One region of the Streptomyces sp. NPDC001315 genome, then DNA from elsewhere that is predicted to be linked to it. Evidence: riboswitches for the same ligand, from Rfam matches in the RefSeq annotation. Region 1 holds a riboswitch; each other region holds the start of a gene.
What was found. A riboswitch is a leader RNA that binds a small molecule or an ion and turns the genes downstream of it on or off. The one in region 1 is predicted to bind cyclic di-AMP.
Positions count from the first base shown of each region.

Region 2: linked by a shared signal. The riboswitch ahead of ACFY16_RS38535 (C40 family peptidase) and the one ahead of ACFY16_RS29785 (C40 family peptidase) in region 1 are both predicted to bind cyclic di-AMP.
Region 3: linked by a shared signal. The riboswitch ahead of ACFY16_RS22685 (transglycosylase family protein) and the one ahead of ACFY16_RS29785 (C40 family peptidase) in region 1 are both predicted to bind cyclic di-AMP.
Region 4: linked by a shared signal. The riboswitch ahead of ACFY16_RS10480 (M23 family metallopeptidase) and the one ahead of ACFY16_RS29785 (C40 family peptidase) in region 1 are both predicted to bind cyclic di-AMP.

Region 1 is NZ_JBIAWZ010000013.1:174,243-179,550, reverse strand. Features, by position in the region: gene ACFY16_RS29800 (NUDIX hydrolase) at 102-593, opposite strand; gene ACFY16_RS29795 (NlpC/P60 family protein) at 752-2,515, shown strand; partial or broken gene ACFY16_RS29790 (AsnC family transcriptional regulator) at 2,540-2,659, opposite strand; cyclic di-AMP (ydaO/yuaA leader) riboswitch at 2,859-3,032, shown strand; gene ACFY16_RS29785 (C40 family peptidase) at 3,041-4,417, shown strand; gene ACFY16_RS29780 (formylglycine-generating enzyme family protein) at 4,450-5,148, shown strand; gene ACFY16_RS29775 (ANTAR domain-containing protein) at 5,173-5,308, opposite strand, start outside.
Region 2 is NZ_JBIAWZ010000027.1:68,430-73,737, forward strand. Features, by position in the region: gene ACFY16_RS38525 (ATP-dependent Clp protease proteolytic subunit) at 1-335, shown strand, start outside; gene ACFY16_RS38530 (hypothetical protein) at 343-651, shown strand; cyclic di-AMP (ydaO/yuaA leader) riboswitch at 1,032-1,204, shown strand; gene ACFY16_RS38535 (C40 family peptidase) at 1,208-1,681, shown strand; gene ACFY16_RS38540 (ATP-binding protein) at 1,757-2,215, opposite strand; gene ACFY16_RS38545 (helix-turn-helix domain-containing protein) at 2,424-3,281, shown strand; gene ACFY16_RS38550 (DUF397 domain-containing protein) at 3,291-3,515, shown strand; gene ACFY16_RS38555 (8-amino-7-oxononanoate synthase) at 3,613-4,740, opposite strand; gene bioB (biotin synthase BioB) at 4,888-5,308, shown strand, end outside.
Region 3 is NZ_JBIAWZ010000008.1:5,667-10,974, reverse strand. Features, by position in the region: gene ACFY16_RS22700 (cytochrome P450) at 1-963, opposite strand, end outside; gene ACFY16_RS22695 (transposase) at 865-1,419, shown strand; gene ACFY16_RS22690 (transglycosylase family protein) at 1,615-2,622, shown strand; cyclic di-AMP (ydaO/yuaA leader) riboswitch at 2,821-2,989, shown strand; gene ACFY16_RS22685 (transglycosylase family protein) at 2,994-3,656, shown strand; gene eno (phosphopyruvate hydratase) at 3,961-5,268, shown strand.
Region 4 is NZ_JBIAWZ010000003.1:18,061-23,368, forward strand. Features, by position in the region: gene ACFY16_RS10475 (aldo/keto reductase) at 1-385, opposite strand, end outside; gene ACFY16_RS10480 (M23 family metallopeptidase) at 562-1,596, opposite strand; cyclic di-AMP (ydaO/yuaA leader) riboswitch at 1,608-1,765, opposite strand; gene ACFY16_RS10485 (PP2C family protein-serine/threonine phosphatase) at 2,024-3,283, opposite strand; tRNA gene ACFY16_RS10490 (tRNA-Met) at 3,482-3,555, opposite strand; gene ACFY16_RS10495 (dihydrofolate reductase family protein) at 3,632-4,762, opposite strand; gene ACFY16_RS10500 (MarR family winged helix-turn-helix transcriptional regulator) at 4,846-5,308, shown strand, end outside.

The DNA of each region.
Region 1 (5,308 bases):
GCCATTGCCGTTGGGGCCGCCGGGACAGCCGATTATCTGCGAGCCGTCGTGCACTGGATCGCCCAGGTACGCGCAGCCGACCTGGACGGCGGGGCCGGCTGTCACAGGGGACGCCCTTCCCGCAGACACACCACCGTTCCGCCCGCCGCAGCCGAGTGCAGCGCGGCGAGCGTCGGCAGTTGGGCGGCGAGTGGCGTGTTGTGCAGCTCGCCGAGGGCGAACCAGTCGTGCCGGTCGTGCTCGGAGCTGAGCCGTACGGGTACGTCGTCGGCGAGGGTGCCGCCGTGGAAGAAGCAGTCGAGAACCGGGCCGGTGCCCAGCACATCGACCCGGTGGTCGATGCCGATCAGAGCGGGTTCGGACCCGAGTTCGATGCCGGTCTCCTCGCGCATCTCACGGCGGGCCGCCGTCCACGGGTCCTCGCCGTGGTCGAGCATCCCGCCCGGCAGCCACCAGTTCCCGCTGTTGGGTTGGCCCGGCGCGTAACGCAGCAGCAGGATGTGGCCGTCCCCGTCCAGCACCAGGACGCACGCGGCGATGAGCGCCTGCGGCTGTGTCCTCACCCACTCCTCCCGCGGCATCCAGTCAGCCACCTTGTTTCCCCCCTCAACGACCTTAACGACCTCGCCGGCCTCACCGACCGCACCGGGCCCGCCGGATGGGCTCCGGACGCCGCAGCCATTCCACCCGATAACGGTCGAAGCCAGGGGGCCGCCGTCCGTGTGCCCTGCCTACCCCGATCATGATCCCTATGTCTCATACCTCTCGACGAAGACTTCTCGCCGCTCTCGCGGCCTCTGCCGCGTCCGTGCCGCTCGTCGGAGCGGCCTCGGCTCCGGCCCGTGCCGCCGGGGCGGCCACGGCCGTGGAGCCGTTCTCGGGTCCGGCCGGTCTGTCCTCGGCCCGTTCCTCGGTGACCCTGCCGCCACTGGACGCCTCCTACTTCACCCCGGTGACGCTGAGCAGCCCGCTCACCGCCACCGTGCTCCCGGGGACCCCGGCCCGCACCGAGGTCACCTCCGGCGGCAGGCGCGTCGCGCTGCTGACCCACGGTGCGCGAACCGTCGTACTGCCCGGCCCGCAGCGCACGTTCGCGGAGAACAAGCGGCCCTTCGTGGACGACTTCCAGCGCACTCTGCCCGACCTCTCGCTCGACTTGGCGGACCGGAAGTACTGGGGCACCTCGCCCGGCGGTGGCAGCTGGTCCACGCTCGGGCCGGCGGACACCGACTACTCGGTCGTGCCGGGCAGCGGCGTCGTCAGCCTCACCACCGAGAACTACAGCCGGCACGCCAGCCTGCGCGACGACGAGATCACCGACGTCGACGCCCGCTGCACGGCCCGGTTCGACAAGGTGCCCACCGGCCAGGCGTGTTCGTTCGGGCTGACCTTCGGCTACCAGACCACCCACAGCAACTACCGCGCCCGGCTGTCCTTCCTGACCTCGGGCGCGGTCGAGCTGCGCGTCGAGAAGGAGGTCGACGACGCGGTGACCCAGCTGGCCGCCGCCCTCACGCTCGACACGAGCGTGCCCGCGGGGACCGACTGGACGATCCGGGTGCGCCGGGAGGGCACCAGGATCCAGGCCAAGGCCTGGCGGTCGGCGTCGGCCGAGCCGACCGCGTGGGCCGTCGACGTCACCGACCCCACCTTCGCCAAGGGACGGGTGGGCCTGCGCGCCCTGGCCAACAAGGGCTGTACGAACCTGCCGGTCACGCTGTCCGTCAGCCGCTACGAGGTGGACGCCGCGAACTGGGAGACCCCGCCGACCGTCACGCACGGCGACTGGGTGCGGGTGCTGCCCGAGCCGTTCGACGGGACGTGGACGACGCAGCTGGAGCAGACGATCCGCGGCTGGGCGGGCTCCACCGTCCCCGATGTCCTCGCCTACGCCGCGATGTTCCTCGGCGACGCTCCGGCGGTCACGGCCGGGGCCGGACCGGCCCAGGGCAAGCAGGTGCTGGGCGAGGCCGGGTACGGCTACCTCGACCCGCAGGGTTACCGCTACGAGGGCGCCGACTTCCACGAGTACATGAACGTGGGCTGGACCTTCCCCGACGGGACCTACACCGGACCGTCCAGCAAGCAGGTCGGCAACCTCGACTGCTCGGGCTACACGCGGATGGTCTACGGCTACCACATGGGCGTGCCCCTGGCCGCCGGCGAGGACACCTCCGGGAACCGGATCCCGCGCAAGTCGCGCCACATCGTCGACTACGCACCCGGAGTGGTCATCGACCGCACCGACGGCACCAATCCGCCCGCGGCGGCGCTGCTCCAGCCCGGCGACCTGGTGCTGTTCAACGCCGACTCGGGCGACGACGACGCCGAAACGGACACCGTGACCGTCGACCACGTCGGCATCTACCTGGGCACGGACGCGGCCGGCAAGCGCCGTTTCGTCTCCAGCCGCAAGACGGTCAACGGGCCCACCATGTCCGACCTGGGCGGCGCGTCGCTGCTCGACGGCACGGGCACGTACGCCACGAAGCTGCACACCGTGCGCCGTATCTGAACCTGCCCCGAAGTCAGCCGACGTCCAGAGGAACCGGTGGGTGTGGATCCCGAAGTGCAGGAAGGACCGCACCTGCCGGAGTCCGTCGATCGGTCTGACGACGTCGTTGACGAAGTCCAGGAGGTCCTTCGGACCGGCCGCAACCCCGCCCGGCCTGGCGGAACCGGAGGACGCGCAGTCTCAACAGCTCCGGTGGCGGCCGCCCGGCCCGGAAGAGGCCACAGGGAAACGAAGGTCACAATTACGTATCGGACATTCCGCTCTTCAACCTTCACACGAGCCGCACAAATTAGCTAAGTTGGCGTCAGGCCGCTCGGATCCCTCCGGCGAATCCCGCCGGGCCGTGCAGCCTCCGCCGAGTCCGGTGAACCACTGCGGCCGCCGGAGCCGGGGACCCGACCGATCTTTGGGGTGAATCGGCCCAACTGCCCTGCGGGGCAAGGGCCGTAGGGCACGCCTTCCGGAACCTCCGCCCGAACCCGACAGCTAACTCGGTAGGCGGTGCACGGAAGGAGTACGTCGCCGATGGCGCCGGAACGCGACACGCGCCCCGAAGGTCTCGGCCTCCCCGGAACGGACGCGGTCAGCCGCGAGGAGATCCGGCAGCGGATCAACACGCTCTACGACCGCGCCGAGACCGACACGGGGAACTACAACGCCACCCGCGCGATGACAGCGGGGACACGCAGGCCCGCCGCATCGATGCGCGCCACGGAACGCAGGCAGGCCGACCCCGCCCTCGACACCGTCGCCCGGCAGTGGTTCGACGTGGCGCGCGCCAAGCTGGGCCCGACGGTCGCGGCGGCGCTGCCGGCCGACAGAACGCCCGCCCCTCCGGCCGCGGCCCGCCCCGCGCGCCCGACGGAACTCCCGGCCACGGTTCCGGCGCAGCGCCTCGAACTGGAGGCACCCGCCAAACGTGTCCCGGAGCTGACCGCCGGGCCCGTAGCCGCGCTGCCGGCCGCGCCGGAGAGCCGGCGAGACGCGCTCCCGGCTCTCTCGGCGCCCTACGCTCCTCCGGCTCTCCCGGCCGTGCTGCCCGCGTCCGCGCCCGTCACCACGTCGCGGCAGTCGGCGTTGAGGGCGACGAAGGAACAGATCCAGGAAAAGCTCACCGCGGCAAGGGAGTTGCTGCCCCGGCAGATTTCCCTGCGGGGCGCACCGCCCGCCGCGCTCGTGGCCGCGCCGACGGCCGAACCCCTCTGGCCGGCCCCCGAGCAGCAGGATCCTCCGCGCGGCGAGGGAATCGGCTGGCTCACGCAACCGGCGATCGGCCTCGACACCGGCCTCCCCGTCGGCTCCGGGTACACGAACGCACCCGTCGACAACGGCCAGTTCGGCGTCCCTCTCGAGAGCCCCCTCCTCGACACCGGTTACACAACCGGTCAGTTCAGCTTCACCGCCGACACGACTTACCCGAACAGCCGTGCTGACACCGGGCAGTTCAGCCTCCCGCTCGACGCCGGGTACGAGAACGCCTCTGTCGACACCGGCCAGTTCAGCGTCGTCTCCGTCCCCGTCGGCGTGCCGGAGGCGACGTACAGCGGCAAGGCCGCGAAGGCCCTCGACTTCGCCCGCGCCCAGATCGGCAGGCCGTGCCTGTGGGGGGCGACCGGACCGGAGTCGTACGACTGCTCCAGCCTGACCCAGGCCGCATGGAAGGCCGCCGGGGTCGCGCTCCCCCGCACGGCGATCGACCAGGCCCGCACGGTCGCGGCGATTCCGCTCACCGACCTCCAGCCGGGCGACCTCATCTTCTTCTACGGCGATGTCAGCCACGTCGGCGTCTGCACGGGCAACGGCACGATGATCCACGCCCCGGGCCCGGGCGCTCCCGTACGCGAGGAGTCGATCTTCTTCGCCGGGCAGACCGCGATCCACAGCGCGGCACGGCCCGCGTGAACTTCGGTTCCGCGACAAGGGACTTGGGTGAGCTGGTCACGGTCCCGGCCGGGCAGGTAACCCTGTCCGACCGGCGAACGCGGCGCAGCTGGACGGTCGAGCTCGCGCCCTACCGACTCGCTGCCGTACCGGTCACCCAGGCGTCGTACGCACGGGTGACCGGTCGGCGCCCGAGCACCGCGCAAGGGGACCGGCTGCCCGTCGAGGGCGTCTCCTGGTGGGACGCGGTCCGCTTCTGCAACGCCCTGTCCCTCCGCGACGGCTTCGCCCCCGCGTACCGCTTCGAGGACGGCAGAGACGACAGAGGGGACGGCGGCGAGGACTGCGGCGGGGATGACGGCGGGGACGTCGAATGGGACACGTCGGCGGACGGCTACCGGCTGCCGACCGAGGCGGAGTGGGAGCACGCCTGCCGCGCCGGTACGACGGGCCCCCGCTACGGCCCTCTCGACGAGATCGCCTGGCACCGGGGCAACTCGCGGGAGCGGATCCACGCGGTGGGCGGCAGACGGCCCAACCCGTGGGGGTTTTCGGACCTCCTCGGGAACGTCTGGGAGTGGTGCTGGGACGTCTACGACCCCGAGGTGTACGGCAGCTACCGGGTGCTGCGCGGCGGCGGCTGGTTCGACGAGCACTGGAGCTGCCGGGCCTCCGTGCGGCGGCGCAGCCACCCCACCTTCCGGGTCGACGACGTCGGATTCCGCGTCGCGCGTTCCCTGGCGCGGACGTGACGGTCAGGGTCGCGGGCGTGACGGTCAGGGATCGGACAGGTGCGTGCGAGAGCACATCCGGTAGCGGTTGATCGCCTTCTTCAGCTCGTCCAGCTCCGGTTCCGGCAGCGCGCCGTACTGAACGAACTCCAGAACATGCTCGGCGACCGTGCGCAGCTTG
Region 2 (5,308 bases), on a different contig from region 1:
AGGCCGGATCGTCCGCCGCGGTGCTGCTGGCCGCGGGTGCTCCGGGCAGGCGGTACGCGCTGCCGGGTGCGCGCGTGGTGCTCCGTCAGCCGGCGCTGCCCGAACCGGTCGAGGGGCAGGCCGGCGACCTCGCCATCCAGGCGGAGGAGTTGGCGCGCACCAGGGCCTTGCTGGAGGAGATGCTCGTACGGCATACGGGACGCAGTCCGCAGCAGGTGAGTGCCGACATCGAGCGGGACAAGGTCCTGGACGCGCCGGGAGCGCTGGAGTTCGGCCTGGTGGACCGCGTCATCGACGGCCGCAAGGCCTCGCGCACCACGCCCGGCGCGAGGTGAGCCGGGGATGCTGCCACCGGAACTCCCGCCGCTGCCCGCCCTGACACGGGCCGAGGGCGAGTTGATCGACCGTTACCTGGAGGTGGTCGACCTGCTCGGCCGCATCAACCCGGCGTATCACGGGGACACGTACCGCGGACTGCGCGCCGCCCAGGCGCTGGTGGGGAAGGCGGCCGCGCTGCGCGACGCGCTGGCCCTGATGCACCAGCGGGGCGAGGCCGAACTGCACGCGCCCACGCTCGCGCGGGCGCTGCGCGTCCTGGACGGGGAGCGGCGCACGGCACGCGTCATCGTGCCGTCACGCTCCGACAGTTGACGCACGCCCAGCCGGTCCGGGTGTTCCGTCCCGCGTGCGGAGTGTCCGGGACGGAGTTGAAACGGACCAAATGGTGTACCCCCTGTTGGCGTAGGTGTGCGTCCTTTTCTCGGACCGTTGCGGTTGCGCAACGCGCGTGGCTCCGGAGCGGGATGAGGTGCTCCGGTGCTGGTCCGGGGCTCGTCGGCCCCCTGGACAGTCGATCGAACATGGGGCTGTCCACCCGAACGGGTGAGTGGTGAGCAACAACACAAACCCACGGTTCCGTTGGGATTTTCGGACACCTGTGAGTGAAGATCCCAATCTGACGACAAGCCCCCGCCACAGCGGCGGGGCGGTCCGGGCGGACGCCGAGTCCTGCCGCTGTCCCGGACGACCGGTCGACGGAAGTGCATCGGCAGGAGTGGAGGACCCAAGCACGACGGGTTCGCCGGAACGGCCAAGCCATGGCCGGGCCGAGCAGCCCTTGGGGTGAAGCCGCGCGACGCGGCCGGGCAACTTCGCCAGCCCGAATCCGACAGGTCATCCTTCACAGGCGGCTGACGAAGGGTTGCGCATGACTGCGCTCAATCGTGTCCCGTCGCTGATGGCCCGGGCCGGTACGGCCTCGGCACTCACCATTGCCGCCGTGGGCGGCTCGATCGTGGCCCCGGGCTTCACCTCCGAGGCGGCGGCCGCCACAACCGCGACGAAGGCACTCCAGATCGCGGCCTCCAAGAAGGGCTCCCCGTACCAGTACGGCGCCACGGGGCCGCGCAGGTTCGACTGCTCCGGGCTCACGCTGTACTCGTTCAAGAAGGCGGGCAAGAAGCTGCCCCGCACGGCGGCCCAGCAGTACAACAAGACCCACCACATCTCGGCCAGGAGCCGCAAGCCAGGCGACCTCGTGTTCTTCCACTCGGGCTCCAGCGTCTACCACGTCGGCATCTATGCCGGGAAGGGAAAGATCTGGCATGCCCCGAAGACCGGGGATGTGGTGAGGCTGCAGAAGCTCTGGACGACGAGCGTCTGGTACGGCAGGGTCAGTTGACCCGCCCGGTGCGGTGGCGGCGTCCTGACGCGCCGCCGCCGCGCCGGGGTCATTCCCGTGAAAAGGACTGGGTCCTCAAGGTTCCTGCTGCCCCGCGGCCGGCACCGGCTCGGCCGGGATCGTCCACGGGAGTTCGATGAAGACCGTCTTGCCCCCCTCGTGGGTGGGGCGGACGCGCAGCCTGCCGCCGCACTCCGCGATCAGCCAGCGGATGATCACCATTCCCCGGCCGTTGTCCTGCTGGACGGCGGCCGGCAGTCGTTTGGGGAAGCGTGGGTGGCTGTCGGTGACGCCGATGCGCAGATGCTCGTCACGGTCGAGGGTGAGGTCCACCGTGAAGGTGGGTGACTGCCCCAGAGTGTGCTGTACGGCGTTGGTGGCGAGTTCGGAGACGATCAGCCGGATGGTGTCGGCCGCATCCGTGTCCGCCGGCAGGCCCCACTCCGCGAGAGCGCTCGCCACGAAGGTGCGGGCAGCGGCGACCGAGGCGGGATCGCTCGGCAGAGTGACGGATGCTTCCAGATGGTCTGCCATGGCGACGTCGTCCCTTCCCGCGGGACCGCAGTCCGACAAGGAGCGGATTCGAGTACGGTCCCGGACTGGTGCTTCTTCGCCAGACTGCCATTACCCGGCCGGCCACGGTGGCGATCCACCAAGATGTGCATATATCTGTCGCTCGAAGCGGTGAACTCTGCGACGGCAGACCGTATTTGGGCGGCTCGGAAGGAGTAAGGAGTTTCCCATGCAGTACGGTCCCGCGGTGCGCCGCCGGAAACTGGGCGCCGAGCTGCGCGCTCTGCGCGCCCGCACAGGGCTCACCAGTGGTGAGGCGGCCCGGCTGGTGGGCTGGCACCAGTCGAAGGTGAGCCGGATCGAGACCGGCGCCAGCGGGGTGAAACCGGCCGATGTGCGGTTACTCCTGGACGCCTACGGTGTCGCCGACGCCCAGCTGCGGGAGTTGCTGCTGGTGCTGGCGGGGTCCCACGACGGCGGCCGGGACCACTGGTGGCACGCGTACCGTGGTGTGCTGCCGCCCACCTACCGGGATTTCATCAGCCTGGAGTCGCAGGCGAGCGCGATGCGCACACTGGAGACGTCGGTGGTCCCGGGGCTGTTGCAGACGCCCGAGTACGCCCGCGCGGTGACGCGGGCGGCCGTGGAGGGGCTGGAGGAGGAGCGGCTTGACGCGCTGGTGGAGGTGCGGCTGGCCAGGCAGGACGTGCTGCGCGCGCAGCCGCCGCTGGAACTGACCGCGGTCCTGGACGAGGCGGTGCTGCGGCGGGAGGTCGGCGGGCCCGACGTGATGGCGCGACAGCTGCGGCGGCTGGTGGAGGCGGGGCGTCTGGCCCAAGTGCGGCTCCAGGTGCTGCCGTTCAGCGCGGGAGCACACATCGGCATCACCGGACCTTTCGTTATCTTGTCATTTCCGAGCACTTCTGATCTGGATGTGGTTGTTCTCGACCATATGACGAGTAGCCTCTACCTCGAACGGAAAGAAGACCTCCAGGCCTACTCGGAGGCCTTCAACACCCTTCAGATCCACGCCCTTTCACCCGAGGACTCGTTGGATTTCATCGCCGGGATAGGTGACGGCGCGTAAGGAGGCACCATGACTGCACTGCCTCGGAACGTACCTTCCACTACTCATCTGCACGATGCGCGATGGCTGCGCAGCAGCTACAGCACGGGAGCGAACAACTGCGTGGAGACGGCCCGGCCGGCCTCGGGGCCATGGGCCGGACTGCTCGCCGTACGCGACTCCAAGGACCCGGCCGGCCCCGCGCTGCTCTTCTCCCCCGAGAGCTGGGCGGAATTCACGGCCGCGTTCCACTGATTCCGGTCATGTCCGGACCGTTCTGATCAGTTCAAAGCAGCAGCGATCAGCGCTGATCGATGACGAATCGTGCGACACACGGCCGTGTCACGCCGACTCATGGTCGTGTCTCGCCGATCACCCGTACCGCGCGTTCGACCTGGGCCTCGGAGAGGTCCGCGCGAGCGGTCAGTCGCAGCCGCGAGATGCCGTCGGGCACGGAAGGAGGACGGAAGCAGCCCACGGCGACACCCGCCGCACGGCAGTCGGCCGCCCACCGCACGGCCCCCTCCGGGGACGGCGCCCGCACGGAGACGACCGCGGCGTCCGGCCGTACCGCCTCCAGACCCGCGGCGGTCAGACGTGCGTGCAGCTCGCCCGCCACCGTGCGGGCCCGCGCCGCCCGCTCCGGCTCGCGGCGCAGCAGCCGCAGGGCCGACAGGGCCGCGCCCGCCGCCGCGGGGGCGAGGCCCGTGTCGAAGATGAACGTGCGGGCCGCGTTGACCAGGTGGTCGATCACCCCGACGGGACCGAGCACTGCTCCGCCCTGGCTGCCCAGCGACTTGGACAGGGTGACCGTCACGACGACGTCCGGGGCGCCCGCGAGCCCTGCCGCGTAAGGAGCACCACGGCCGCCGTCGCCCAGCACGCCAAGGCCGTGGGCGTCGTCGACGACCACCCCGGCGCCGTGCTCCCGGCATGCCTGCGCGAGTCCGGCCAGCGGCGCGGCGTCGCCGTCGACCGAGAAGACCGTGTCGGAGACGGCGACGGCGGGCCCGGCGTGTGTCTGGAGCGCCTTGCGCACGGCGTCCGGTTCGGCGTGCGCGACGACCTGTGTGGTGCCGCGGGCCAGCCGGCAGCCGTCGATCAGCGAGGCGTGGTTGCCCGCGTCGGAGACGATCAGCGACCCGTGCGGGGCCAGCGCGGTGACCGCCGCGAGGTTGGCCGCGTAGCCGGAGGAGAAGACCAGTGCCGCCTCGAAGCCGCAGAAGGCGGCCAGCTCCCGTTCGAGCTCGGTGTGCAGCTCGGTGGTGCCGGTGACGAGCCGGGAGCCGGTGGCACCACCGCCCCAGGTCCGCGCCGCGCGGGCCGCGCCCTCGGCGATCTCGGGGTGGCGGGCCAGGCCCAGGTAGTCGTTGCTCGCGAGGTCGAGGAGCGGCGAGTCGGCGGGGCGCGGGCGCAACGTCCGTACGAGCCCGGCGTGGCGGCGCAGTTCCGCCTGCTCGTCGATCCAGCCGAACGCCATGGGTCCTCCGCGGGATTTGTAGGCAGTGGACAGACACTAGCGGGACGATCAGCAGGCCAGGATGTGGCAATCCACACACCACGAAGTGCCTCTGTTGTACGAACTCTCCTTGGCCCGGAGCACGTCCTTACGACAGGATCGGCTCCCATGGACCTGCTGAACACGCTGGTGGACAAGGGACTGCGGCGCGAGCTGCCGAGCCGCGAGGAAGCGCTCGCCGTACTCGCCACCTCCGACGACGATCTGCTCGATGTGGTGGCCGCGGCCGGCAAGGTGCGCCGGCAGTGGTTCGGCCGACGCGTGAAACTCAACTACCTCGTCAACCTGAAGTCCGGACTGTGTCCCGAGGACTGCTCCTACTGCTCCCAGCGACTCGGCTCCAAGGCCGAGATCCTGAAGTACACCTGGCTCAAGCCGGACGAGGCGTCCCAGGCCGCGGCGGCCGGACTCGCCGGTGGGGCCAAGCGGGTCTGTCTGGTGGCCAGCGGCCGCGGTCCGACCGACCGGGACGTGGACCGGGTCTCGGACACCATCAAGGCGATCAAGGACCAGAACGAGGGCGTCGAGG
Region 3 (5,308 bases), on a different contig from region 1:
GACCAGCACCGGGTCGCCCGCAGCGATGTGCTGCCCGCCGATGGTGAGAGTTTCGGTGGCGAAGCGCCACGTGGCGAGTTCCACGGGGCCGTCGTAGCGGAGTAGCTCTTCGATGCCGGTTTCGAGCAGCCCCTGTTCACCACGCTCGATCGACTTCTGGAGGCGGGTTCGCTGCTCAGGGGCGCGAAGGAGCGCGTACACGCCGTTGCCGATCAAGTTGATGGTCGTCTCGAAACCCGCGAACAAGAGCACAAAGCACATGGCGGCGGCCTCGTTCTCGGTGAGGTGCTCGCCGTGGTCGGAGGCGCGGATGAGGCCCGAGATCAGGTCGTCGCCGGGGTCGTTGCGCTTACGGTGGATGAGTTCGGCGAGATAGCCGCGGATTTTCTTGACGGAGCGAGCGACACCGCCGCGCGGGCCTCCGCCGTGGCGGATCATCATCCCCGCCCAGTCACGGAAGTCGTCCTGATCCTCACGTGGGACCCCGAGCAGGTCGCAGATCGCGTAGATGGGGAGGGGGAAGGCGAAGTCGTGGATGAGGTCGGCCTTGCCATTGGCGGCGAACCCGTCGATGAGACTGTCCGTCAACTCCTGTACGCGGGGAGCGAATTCGGCTACACGGCGCGGGGTGAACGCTTTGGAGACGAGGCGGCGCAGCCGGGTGTGGTCCGGCGGATCGATATTGAGCAGGTGCGTCATGAGATTGGCGCTGCGCTCGCCCGGGATACCAGTCTTGCTCTTGCCGTGAGCGTCATCAGCATGGTGCTCGGGATTCTTCGACAACCTCCCGTCCGCGAGGGCCTGGCGCGCGTCGGCATAGCGGGTCACCAGCCATGCCTCGACTCCACTGGGAAGCCTTGTCCGATGGACGGGGGCGTGCTCCCGCAGCCAGGCATAGGCCGGGTACGGGTCGGTGGCGAACTCCCAGGTGAAGAGTTCGGGGGCAGTGTTCGGGATGTCCACGACACGACCGTAGCGGGAGCCGTTCTTCTGGACATCAAGGTGAAGCCACTCGGAGAGGTGCGGAAGCGATCGGGAGTCAAGTGCAAGGTGACGGAGTGGCACGAGCGGACAGGGACGCTGGTTCCTGCGGAGGTGCCCGAGTCGGCGTGGCCTGCTGTTGAGCAATTGATGACGGACTTCTTCCAGCGGCGCCAGTTCGCGCGCGGCGCTGTGGACGTCCGGACTCAGGTGAACGGCGTCCTGCATCTGCTGCGTACGGGATGCCTGTGGGATGAGCTCCCTGAACGGTACGGCCCGTGGGCACTTGCCAAGGACAGGCAGAACACCTGGTTCAAGAAGGGCTTCTGGCCGGTCCTGGTGAGCCATCTGAACGCCGCCGGCGGAGGCACGCCGGTTGAGCACGAGGCAAGGGCTCCGTTACTTCAGATCACGCGTGGATCCCGTCGGAGCCGATGAACCGGCTGGAGGCTGGTCGGTGTGGAGTCCCGGTCACCGTGCAAAACGTGACATGCGCTCAACTCTGTGATCTTCACGTGATCCGCGCGGCATTAACTTGTGACAAGTGATCGTCTGCCTATACGTTCACCCATCAGCACGGCGCCCAGCAACACCCGCCGTGCCGGTCACCGCTGTCGCGCGAAAGGTCTCCGTATGCTCTCCGGGAACGGTCGTCACCGTCGCCCCCGTCAGGCTCCGGCTCTCCTCGTCGCGGCCGGAGTGGCCGGCTCCGCCATCGCCATCCCGCTCCTCGGCGCCGGTGGCGCGAGCGCGGCCGAGGGCACCACGTGGGACCACGTGGCCGAGTGCGAGACCGGCGGCTCATGGAGCGCCAACACCGGTAACGGGTACTACGGCGGCCTCCACCTGAGCCAGGCGGACTGGGAGAAGTACGGCGGTCTCGACTACGCCTCCAGAGCCGACCTGGCCAGCCGCTCCCAGCAGATAGCCGTCGCCGAGAAGATCCTCGCCGACCAGGGGGTCGAAGTCTGGTCCACGTGCGGACTGCTCTCGGGGCTCTCCCAGGACTCCGCGTCGGCGAACGTCGACACGGGCGTGGCGGACGGCTCCTCGCACGGAAAGTCCAACTCCTCCAACTCCTCCGCATCATCCGACTCGCACGGCTTGTCCGACTCACCCGAAGAGTCCTCCGGTGAGGCTTCCGCCGACTCGTCCGCCCGGCCCTCCGATGAAGCGTCCTCTTCCCATACTTCTGCGGACACCACGGGCAACTCCGCCAAATCAGACACATCCTCCGGTTCCGGCTCGGACTCGGGTTCCGGTGCGAGCGATTCACGGGGTGGGGACAGCGCGTCCGCCGACGGGGCGAAGGGTGACGACTCGGACAACTCCGAGCAATACGTCGGCTCTTCGAGCCTCGTCGACACCGGCGCGCTCGGTACCGGCCGTCACCGCGGCGGCAGTGCCGACGAGGGAGTGGCCGACACCGGCGGCACCGCCTCCTCCGCAGGCCGGCACGCCTCGTCCGCCGACGCCGCCGACGGCTCGTACGTCGTCCGTGTCGGGGACAGTCTCGTGTCCATCGCCGACTCCCTTGGCCTCGACGGCGGATGGCGCGGGCTCTACGAGGAGAACAAAGAGACGATCGGTACCGATCCGAGCCGCATCGTCCCCGGTCAGACCCTGGAAGTCGGTGCCTAAACGGGCGAAAGGCGGCGGGAGTTGGCGTCCCGGTTCGCCGTTAAATGTCCGGTTTGGTGAAAGTGTGGGATGAGTCTCAGAAGCCCTGATCGTCTTTGAAAAACGGCGGATCGCCTGCCTACGGTCAGGACCGCTCGCCATTGCGAGCCCCGGCTGCCGCAACGCCGAATCCTGCCAGCGGCCGCACGGGAACAGTCGTCGCGTCAAGCGCCGTAGGCAGGAGCGGGGGACCCAAGGTAAGTGCCGGGCCCAGCAGTTGAGGCTGGTTCCGGCTTGGGGTGAAGCCGTGTCCCGTGAGGGACGCGGCCGGGCAACTCAACCGGCCCGAACCCGACAGCTCACCTCGCAGGCGTCGGTGAGGGGATCCAACCATGCTGTTTTCCAGCAAGGGCAAGCACCGTCGTCCGTTCAAGGCCACCCGCGTCGCCGCGCTCGCCGGTGTCACCGGCGTCGCCATCGCCGCCCCGCTGATGGCGGCCGGCAACGCCTCCGCCGCCACCGCCTCCGAGTGGGACACCGTCGCCCAGTGCGAGTCCGGCGGCAACTGGTCCATCAACACCGGCAACGGCTTCTACGGCGGCCTGCAGTTCTCCGCCTCCACCTGGGCCGCGTACGGTGGCACGCAGTACGCCGCCACCGCCGACAAGGCCTCCAAGGCCCAGCAGATCACGGTCGCCGAGAAGGTCCTCGCCGCGCAGGGCAAGGGCGCCTGGCCGACCTGCGGCACGGGCCTGTCCAACGCCGCCTACAACGGTGCCGCCGCCACGCCGAGCACCACCACCCGCTCGACCGACACGCAGGCCGCCTCCCGCTCCACCGAGCGCCCGGCCGCCACGAAGACCGTCACCACCCCGACCGGCGAGAAGGTCAAGAAGGGCGACGGCGAGTACAAGGTCGTCAAGGGCGACACCCTCAGCTCCATCGCCGAGAAGCACGACGTCAAGGGTGGCTGGCAGCAGCTGTTCAAGCTGAACAAGGACATCGTCGACGACGCCGACTTCATCTACCCGGGCCAGCAGCTGCACCTGAAGTGACACCCGGCTCGTAGCTGAACCACAGCGGCCTCACATCCGTGCCTTCCGCAGTGAAGGCCTCGTGCGGGCCACCCCCGTCCCCACGGGCTCCCCGCTCCGGTGCGTGTTCCCCCGTACGCGCCGGAGCGGGGCCTTTTTTGCGATCCGGCTCTTTTCGCGAACCGGCTTTGTTCCGTTCGGAAACAATTTACTCTCGGTTCCGTCCATGGGGCGGTCAACGGCTGGCTGATCGCCCGGAGCCGGTTAGGCTCAGTCTCGCGGGGCCACCACAGGCCCGCGTACCCGCGTCACATCCCAGAAGGAGATGCTCGTGCCGTCCATCGACGTCGTCGTAGCCCGGGAAATCCTGGACTCCCGAGGCAACCCCACGGTCGAGGTCGAGGTCGGCCTCGACGACGGCAGCACGGGTCGTGCCGCCGTCCCGTCCGGCGCCTCCACCGGTGCCTTCGAGGCCATCGAGCTCCGCGACGGTGACCCCAACCGCTACCAGGGCAAGGGTGTCGAGAAGGCCGTCCTCGCCGTCATCGAGCAGATCGGCCCGGAGCTGGTCGGCTACGACGCCACCGAGCAGCGCCTGATCGACCAGGCGATGTTCGACCTGGACGCCACCGACAACAAGGGCTCGCTCGGCGCCAACGCCATCCTCGGCGTCTCCCTCGCCGTCGCGCACGCCGCCTCCGAGGCCAGCGACCTGCCCCTGTTCCGTTACCTGGGCGGCCCGAACGCGCACCTGCTGCCGGTGCCGATGATGAACATCCTGAACGGCGGCTCGCACGCCGACTCCAACGTGGACATCCAGGAGTTCATGATCGCCCCGATCGGCGCGGAGTCCTTCTCCGAGGCCCTGCGCTGGGGCACCGAGGTCTACCACACCCTCAAGTCCGTCCTGAAGTCCAAGGGCCTGTCCACCGGCCTCGGCGACGAGGGCGGCTTCGCCCCGAACCTGGACTCCAACCGCGCCGCGCTCGACCTCATCCTCGAGGCCATCAAGCAGGCCGGCTACGTCCCCGGTGAGCAGATCGCGCTCGCGCTGGACGTCGCCGCGTCCGAGTTCTACAAGGACGGCAAGTACCAGTTCGAGGGCAAGGACCGCTCCGCCGCCGAGATGACGGAGTACTACGAGGAGCTCGTGGCGGCCTACCCGCTCGTCTCCATCGAGGACCCGCTGTTCGAGGACGACTGGGCCGGCTGGAAGGTCATCACCGACAAGCTCGGCGACAAGGTCCAGCTCGTCGGCGACGACCTGTTCGTCACCAACCCGGAGCGCCTGGCCCGCGGTATCGAGGAGGGCACCGCCAACGCCCTTCTGGTGAAGGTGAACCAGATCGGCTCGCTGACCGAGACCCTGGACGCCGTCGAGCTGGCCCAGCGCAACGGCTTCAAGTGCATGATGTCCCACCGCTCCGGCGAGACCGAGGACGTCACCATCGCCGACCTGGCCGTCGCCACCAACTGCGGCCAGATCAAGACCGGCGCCCCGGCCCGCTCCGAGCGCGTCGCCAAGTACAACCAGCTGCTGCGCATCGAGGAGATCCTCGACGACGCCGCGGTGTACGCCGGCCGTTCGGCCTTCCCGCGCTTCAAGGGCGACGCAGAGGTCTCCAAGGGCTGACCCAACCCGGGCCAAGCCTTGGCCAGTCGTACGTACGTCC
Region 4 (5,308 bases), on a different contig from region 1:
GCTTGTCGAAGTGGGTGTAGTAGAGGTCGATGTGGTCGGTGCCGAGGCGGCGCAGGGAAGCGTCGGCGGCGGCCTTGATGTTCGCGGCGGTCAGGCCGGGGAACTCCGGGTGCTGGCTGACCTTGGTGGCGATGACGACGTCGGCGCGGTTGCCGCGGGCCTTGACCCACTTGCCGATGATCGTCTCGGACTCGCCGCCCTTGTTGCCGTCGATCCACGCGGAGTAGGAGTCGGCCGTGTCGACGAAGTTGCCGCCCGCGGCCGCGTAGGCGTCGAGCACGGCGAACGACTGGGCCTCGTCGGCGGTCCAGCCGAAGACGTTGCCGCCGAGGGAGAGCGGGAAGACCTCGAGGTCGGAGGAGCCGAACTTGCGAAGAGAAGTCATGGTCAACTTCTACACCCGTACCAGAGGCCCACATTCCGCATTACCCGGAAAGCCGGAAATCCGGAAACCGGCAGAAACCGCCAGAGACCGGCAGCCCTGACGTCGGGGGGGTGTCGTCAGGACTGCCGGGGATCAGAGGATCAGCCGGATCAGGAGATCAGAGGAAGGCGACCACCTCAGGGGGTGAGCCCCTTGCCCCGCAGCCAGGCCATCGGGTCGATCCCGTCCGCGCTGCCGCCCGGGTGGACCTCGAGGTGGAGGTGCGGTCCCGTGACGTTGCCGGTGGCGCCCACGCGGCCGATGACGTCGCCCGTGGTGACCTTCTGTCCGACGCTGACGCTGATCGACGACTGGTGGCAGAACCACAGCTCGGTGCCGTCGTCGAGGGTGAGGATCGTGCGGTAGCCGTAGGAGCCGGCCCAGCCCGCCTCGGTGATCGTGCCGCTGTGGATCGCCTTGATGAGCGTGCCGGTGGGCGCGGCGAAGTCGAGGCCCGTGTGGTACCCGGAGGACCACATGGAGCCGGCCTCACCGAAGGTCGAGGTGAGCGTGTACGAGGAGGTCGGCAGCGTGTACTGCTTGGCCAGCTCGGCCAGGCGCTCGGCCTCGGCCTTCTTCGCGGCCTCCTCCTCCGCCTTCTTCTTGGCGGCGGCGGCCTTGGCCTCCGCCTCCTTCTCGGCCTTGGCGGCCGCGTCGGCAGCCGCCTTCTCGGCCGCGGCGGCCTCGGCGGCGGCGGCCTTGGTCTCGACCTGGTCCTGCTGCTGCTCGGCCTGGGCCATGATGCGGCTGCGCAGCGCCTCGCCGGCGTCGGTGGTGCCCTGCGCGGTGTCGGCGGAGGTCACGCCGATGCCGCTGAGCGGGGTCGTGGAGCCCTTGACGGAGTCCCCGGAGTCGTCGGACAGCAGGGAGCCGACGGAGGGCAGGTCGGGCATGGAGATGGACACCGGCGGCTTCCCGGTGTTGGCGCTGGCCATGCCGCCCGCGCCGACGGCGGCTATGACGCCGACGCCCAGGACGGTGGAGCTGCGGGCGAGTCCGCCGCGCTGCTTGGCGACGCGATGCCGGCCGCGTACGGGAGTGAGGGACTCCTCGGTGGGGTTCCACTCCTCCCACGGGCCCTCGTCGGTGCGGTAGCTGCCGTAGCCGAAGGACTCGGTGCTGCGCTGACTCGGCACGAACGGGGCTTCTGGGGCAGGCCGGTTGGACGCCACGTGGGCGTGCTCCTTTCCTTCCTTCTCGCCTACCGGGTTAGCTGACGGGTTCGGAGCAGGAAGGTCTCCTACGCGCGTATATCGCCCGTTGTCCACGGGCGGTGTCCGCGCGATTCACCCCAAGGTGGTGGTTCCCCGGTTCCCTTGCGGGATTCGGCGCGTGCGCACGGAGCCGTCTCTTGTGACGGCTGGGACGACCGCGCTGCGTTATCGAACGTTAATAGACCCGGGGGCGGGATTCCAAGCCGTTCCGCTTGATCATTAACATTTTCGGGCTGGACGTACAGTCCATGACCGGTGGAAATCGGGCGAGTTACCCCCCACTTACGGCCCCGTTGGGGCATCTCAGGAAACACACAGCTTTTGATAGTGACTCAGATGTCATGCGCAGGGGGGTCGTCCGATCACCCTGAGTCACGAAGGTCGGTCACGGCCGTCGTACGGCGAGCAGCGCCATGTCGTCCGTCATCCCGCCCGCGGAGTGCCGGCGCACGTCCTCCGAGAGGGCGGCGAGCAGCGCCTCGGGATCGCGGAAGCGGCGGCCCGCGAGCCGCTCCTCGGGGTCGTAGAAGCGGCCGTCGGCATCGCGGGCCTCGGAGACGCCGTCGGTGTGGAGGAGCAGGGTGGCGCCGCTCGGGAAGCGAGCCTCGTCCGTGCGGTCGGGCCAGGTGCCCAGCTCGCCCATGCCGAGCGGCAGGGCCGGCTCGCGGGCGAACAGCGTGTGCACGGTGCCGTCCGCGTGCAGCAGCAGCGGCGGCGGATGCCCGCGGTTGAGGATCCGGACGACCCCGTCGCCGCGCGGGAGCTCGGCGAGTACGACGGTGGTGAACCCCTCGAAGGCGTCCAGCCCTTCGCGCCGCGTGCCCTCGCGTGCCAGCGCCCGCTCCAGCCGCTGCGCGACCGCCTCCAGCGTCGCCTCCTGCTCGGCGGCCTCCCGGAAGGCGCCGATGACGACGGCCACGGCCGCCACCGCGCCCATGCCCTTGCCCCGTACGTCCCCGACGACGAGCCGCACCCCGCGCGGGCTGTCCTGCACCGCGTACAGGTCACCGCCGATGAAGGCGTCCGCCTGGGCCGCTTCGTAGCAGGCCGCGATGTCGTACCCGCCGATCCGCCCGGCGGGCTCTGGCAGCACCGCGCGTTGGGCGGCCTCGGCGATCTCGCGGGCGCTGGCGAGCCGCTGGTCGCCGCGGCGCACGACGCGGTTGATGACCGCGGCCATGGCGGCGACCGTGGCCACGGTGACGACCTCGGTGACCGTGGCCGCGTCCGGGCTCAGCCCGAACCTGGCGTGTACGGCGTACGCGGAGACGAAGGCGGCGGCCCCCGTGACGACGGTGCCGCCGAAGGAGTACAGCGGGGCCGCCACGAGCGGGGCGGCCGTGAAGAAGGGGATCGCGGTGAAGTCGCGGGGAGTGCAGAAGTCGTAGACGACGCCGCCGAGCGCCAGCAGCGCGGGGACCAGCTGGAGGAGGGCCCGTACGGCCGTGATCCGGCGCTCTTCGCCGCCGGAGCCGCCCGAACCGGGAGCGACGGGCGGGACGGGCGCCTCGTCGCCGAGGCCGGGGTCGGGCACCGGGTCTGCCGGGAGCCGGCCGCCGGCCCGGGCGTAGGGGACGAGATGGTCGTCGTGGCCGGTGGCGGGCTCGTCGGGTGGGCCCTCGCCCGTCAGGTCACCAGGCCGCACCACTTGTCTCCCGCCGTCCCGCGCGAACTCCCACGCTCACGCCACGAAGGTTCCAGGTTTGCCGGAGCGGGGACGGGGGGCGAGCGGTGTGGGCCGACCGGATGACGACAGCCGCGATGGGCGGCAACGGCCGCGATCGACCGCGACAAACACTCAGGGCCGGAATCCATGAACTGGATTCCGGCCCTGAGTCTTCAGTAGCGGGGACAGGATTTGAACCTGCGACCTCTGGGTTATGAGCCCAGCGAGCTACCGAGCTGCTCCACCCCGCGTCGTTGAGACCAGCATACGCCATCCGCGGGACAAGAAGCACACCGGTTGAAACCCGGTCCGGCGGCGTGGCCCGGGTCAGGCCGGCAGATGCCGGTTCGGCGCCTTCGCAGCCGCCTCGTACTCCGGCAGTACGACGACCTCCGCACCCTCGGCCACCAGGACCCCGTTGCCGTCGGCGCCGGCGACGAAGGTGTCCGGTTCCCGCCAGGCCGTGACCACGCGCCGTACCCCCGCGTCGAGGATCAGGCGCGCACACGGCGCCGGCCGGGAGGCCCGCCGGGCGCACGGTTCCAGGCTGCTGTACACCGTCGCGCCCCCGAGCCTCGGATCCGTCGGGTCGATCTTCGCCAGTGCCGCCTCCTCGGCGTGCACGACGGGATCGTCGCCCTCGCGGGAGTACCCCCGCGCGAGCTCCGTGCCGTCGGCGGCCACCACCACCGCCCCCACACTGAACGCGGTCCGCGACGGCGGGCACTGCGCCGCCAGTTCGCAGGCGAGCGCCAGCCAGTGCCGGTCGGCGGCGGAGGTGGCGCTTCCGGTGCCGGGTGCGGTGGGCTCGTAGCGCATGAGGACGACATCCTCGATCCGCCGCGTCTCCGCGAGCCGCAGCCGGCCGCCCTGGTACGCGCCCGGCCCGAACAGCCGGGGCGCGTCGGGGTCGCCGACGAGGAGCGGGGCGAGGACGAGCTGGAGTTCGTCGGCGAGCTCCTGCTGGAGCAACTGGGTGTGGACGGTGCCGCCGCCCTCGACCATGAGCCGCCGCACGCCGCGCACGTCGTGCAGGTGCTCCAGCAGCCGCCGCCAGTCGAGCTCCGCGCCCAGAGCGACGACGTCGGCCGCGAGTCCCGCCCGCCGGGCGCGGTCGGCGCCCTTGTCGGTCGTGTAGAGGACCTTCTCGCCGCCGGTGTGCCAGAACTTCGCCGCCGGATCCAGCTCGCCGGACCCGCTCACGGTGACCTTGAGGGGGTACTCCGGCTGCCCGGCGGCGACCCGGGCGGCCCGACGCTCGGGCGAGTTCACCAGCAGCCGGGGGTTGTCGGCGCGGATGGTGCCGGCGCCGACCAGGATCGCGTCGACGGAAGCCCGTACCTCGTCGACCCGGTCGAAGTCGGCGGGGCTGGAGAGCAGCAGCCGCTCGGGGCCGGTGTCGTCGAGGCAGCCGTCGAGGGAGACGGCGGCGGACAGGAGGACGTACGGGAACGGCATCGGCGCGCTCACTCTCGGAGGCGGGTGTGGCGGACCCAACGGGCGGTCTTGGTTCAACTTTGAAACAAACTTACACTGGCGGCATGACGACCCGCTGGCTCACCCCCGAGGAGCAGCGCGCCTGGCGCGCGTACATCGCCGCGAGGCACCTCGTGGAGGACGCGATCGACCGGCAGCTCCAGAGGGACGCCGGCATGCCCCACCTCTATTACGCCATCCTCGCCCACCTCTCCGACGCGCCGGAGCGCCGCTTGCGCATGACCGACCTCGCCGAGCGGTCGAAGATCACGCGCAGCCGGCTGACCTACGCGGTGACCCGGCTGGAGAAGGACGGTCTGGTGCGGCGGGAAGGGTGCCCCTCGGACAAGCGGGGCAATCTCGCGGTCCTCACGGACGCCGGCATGGCGACCCTGGAACGCACCGCGCCAGGTCACGTCGAGACGGTCCGCGCCTCCCTCTTCGAGCACCTCACGCCGGAGCAGGTGGGGCAGCTGGAGGAGATCTTCACCGGGGTCACACGGGCACTCCAGGACGACGAGGCACGCC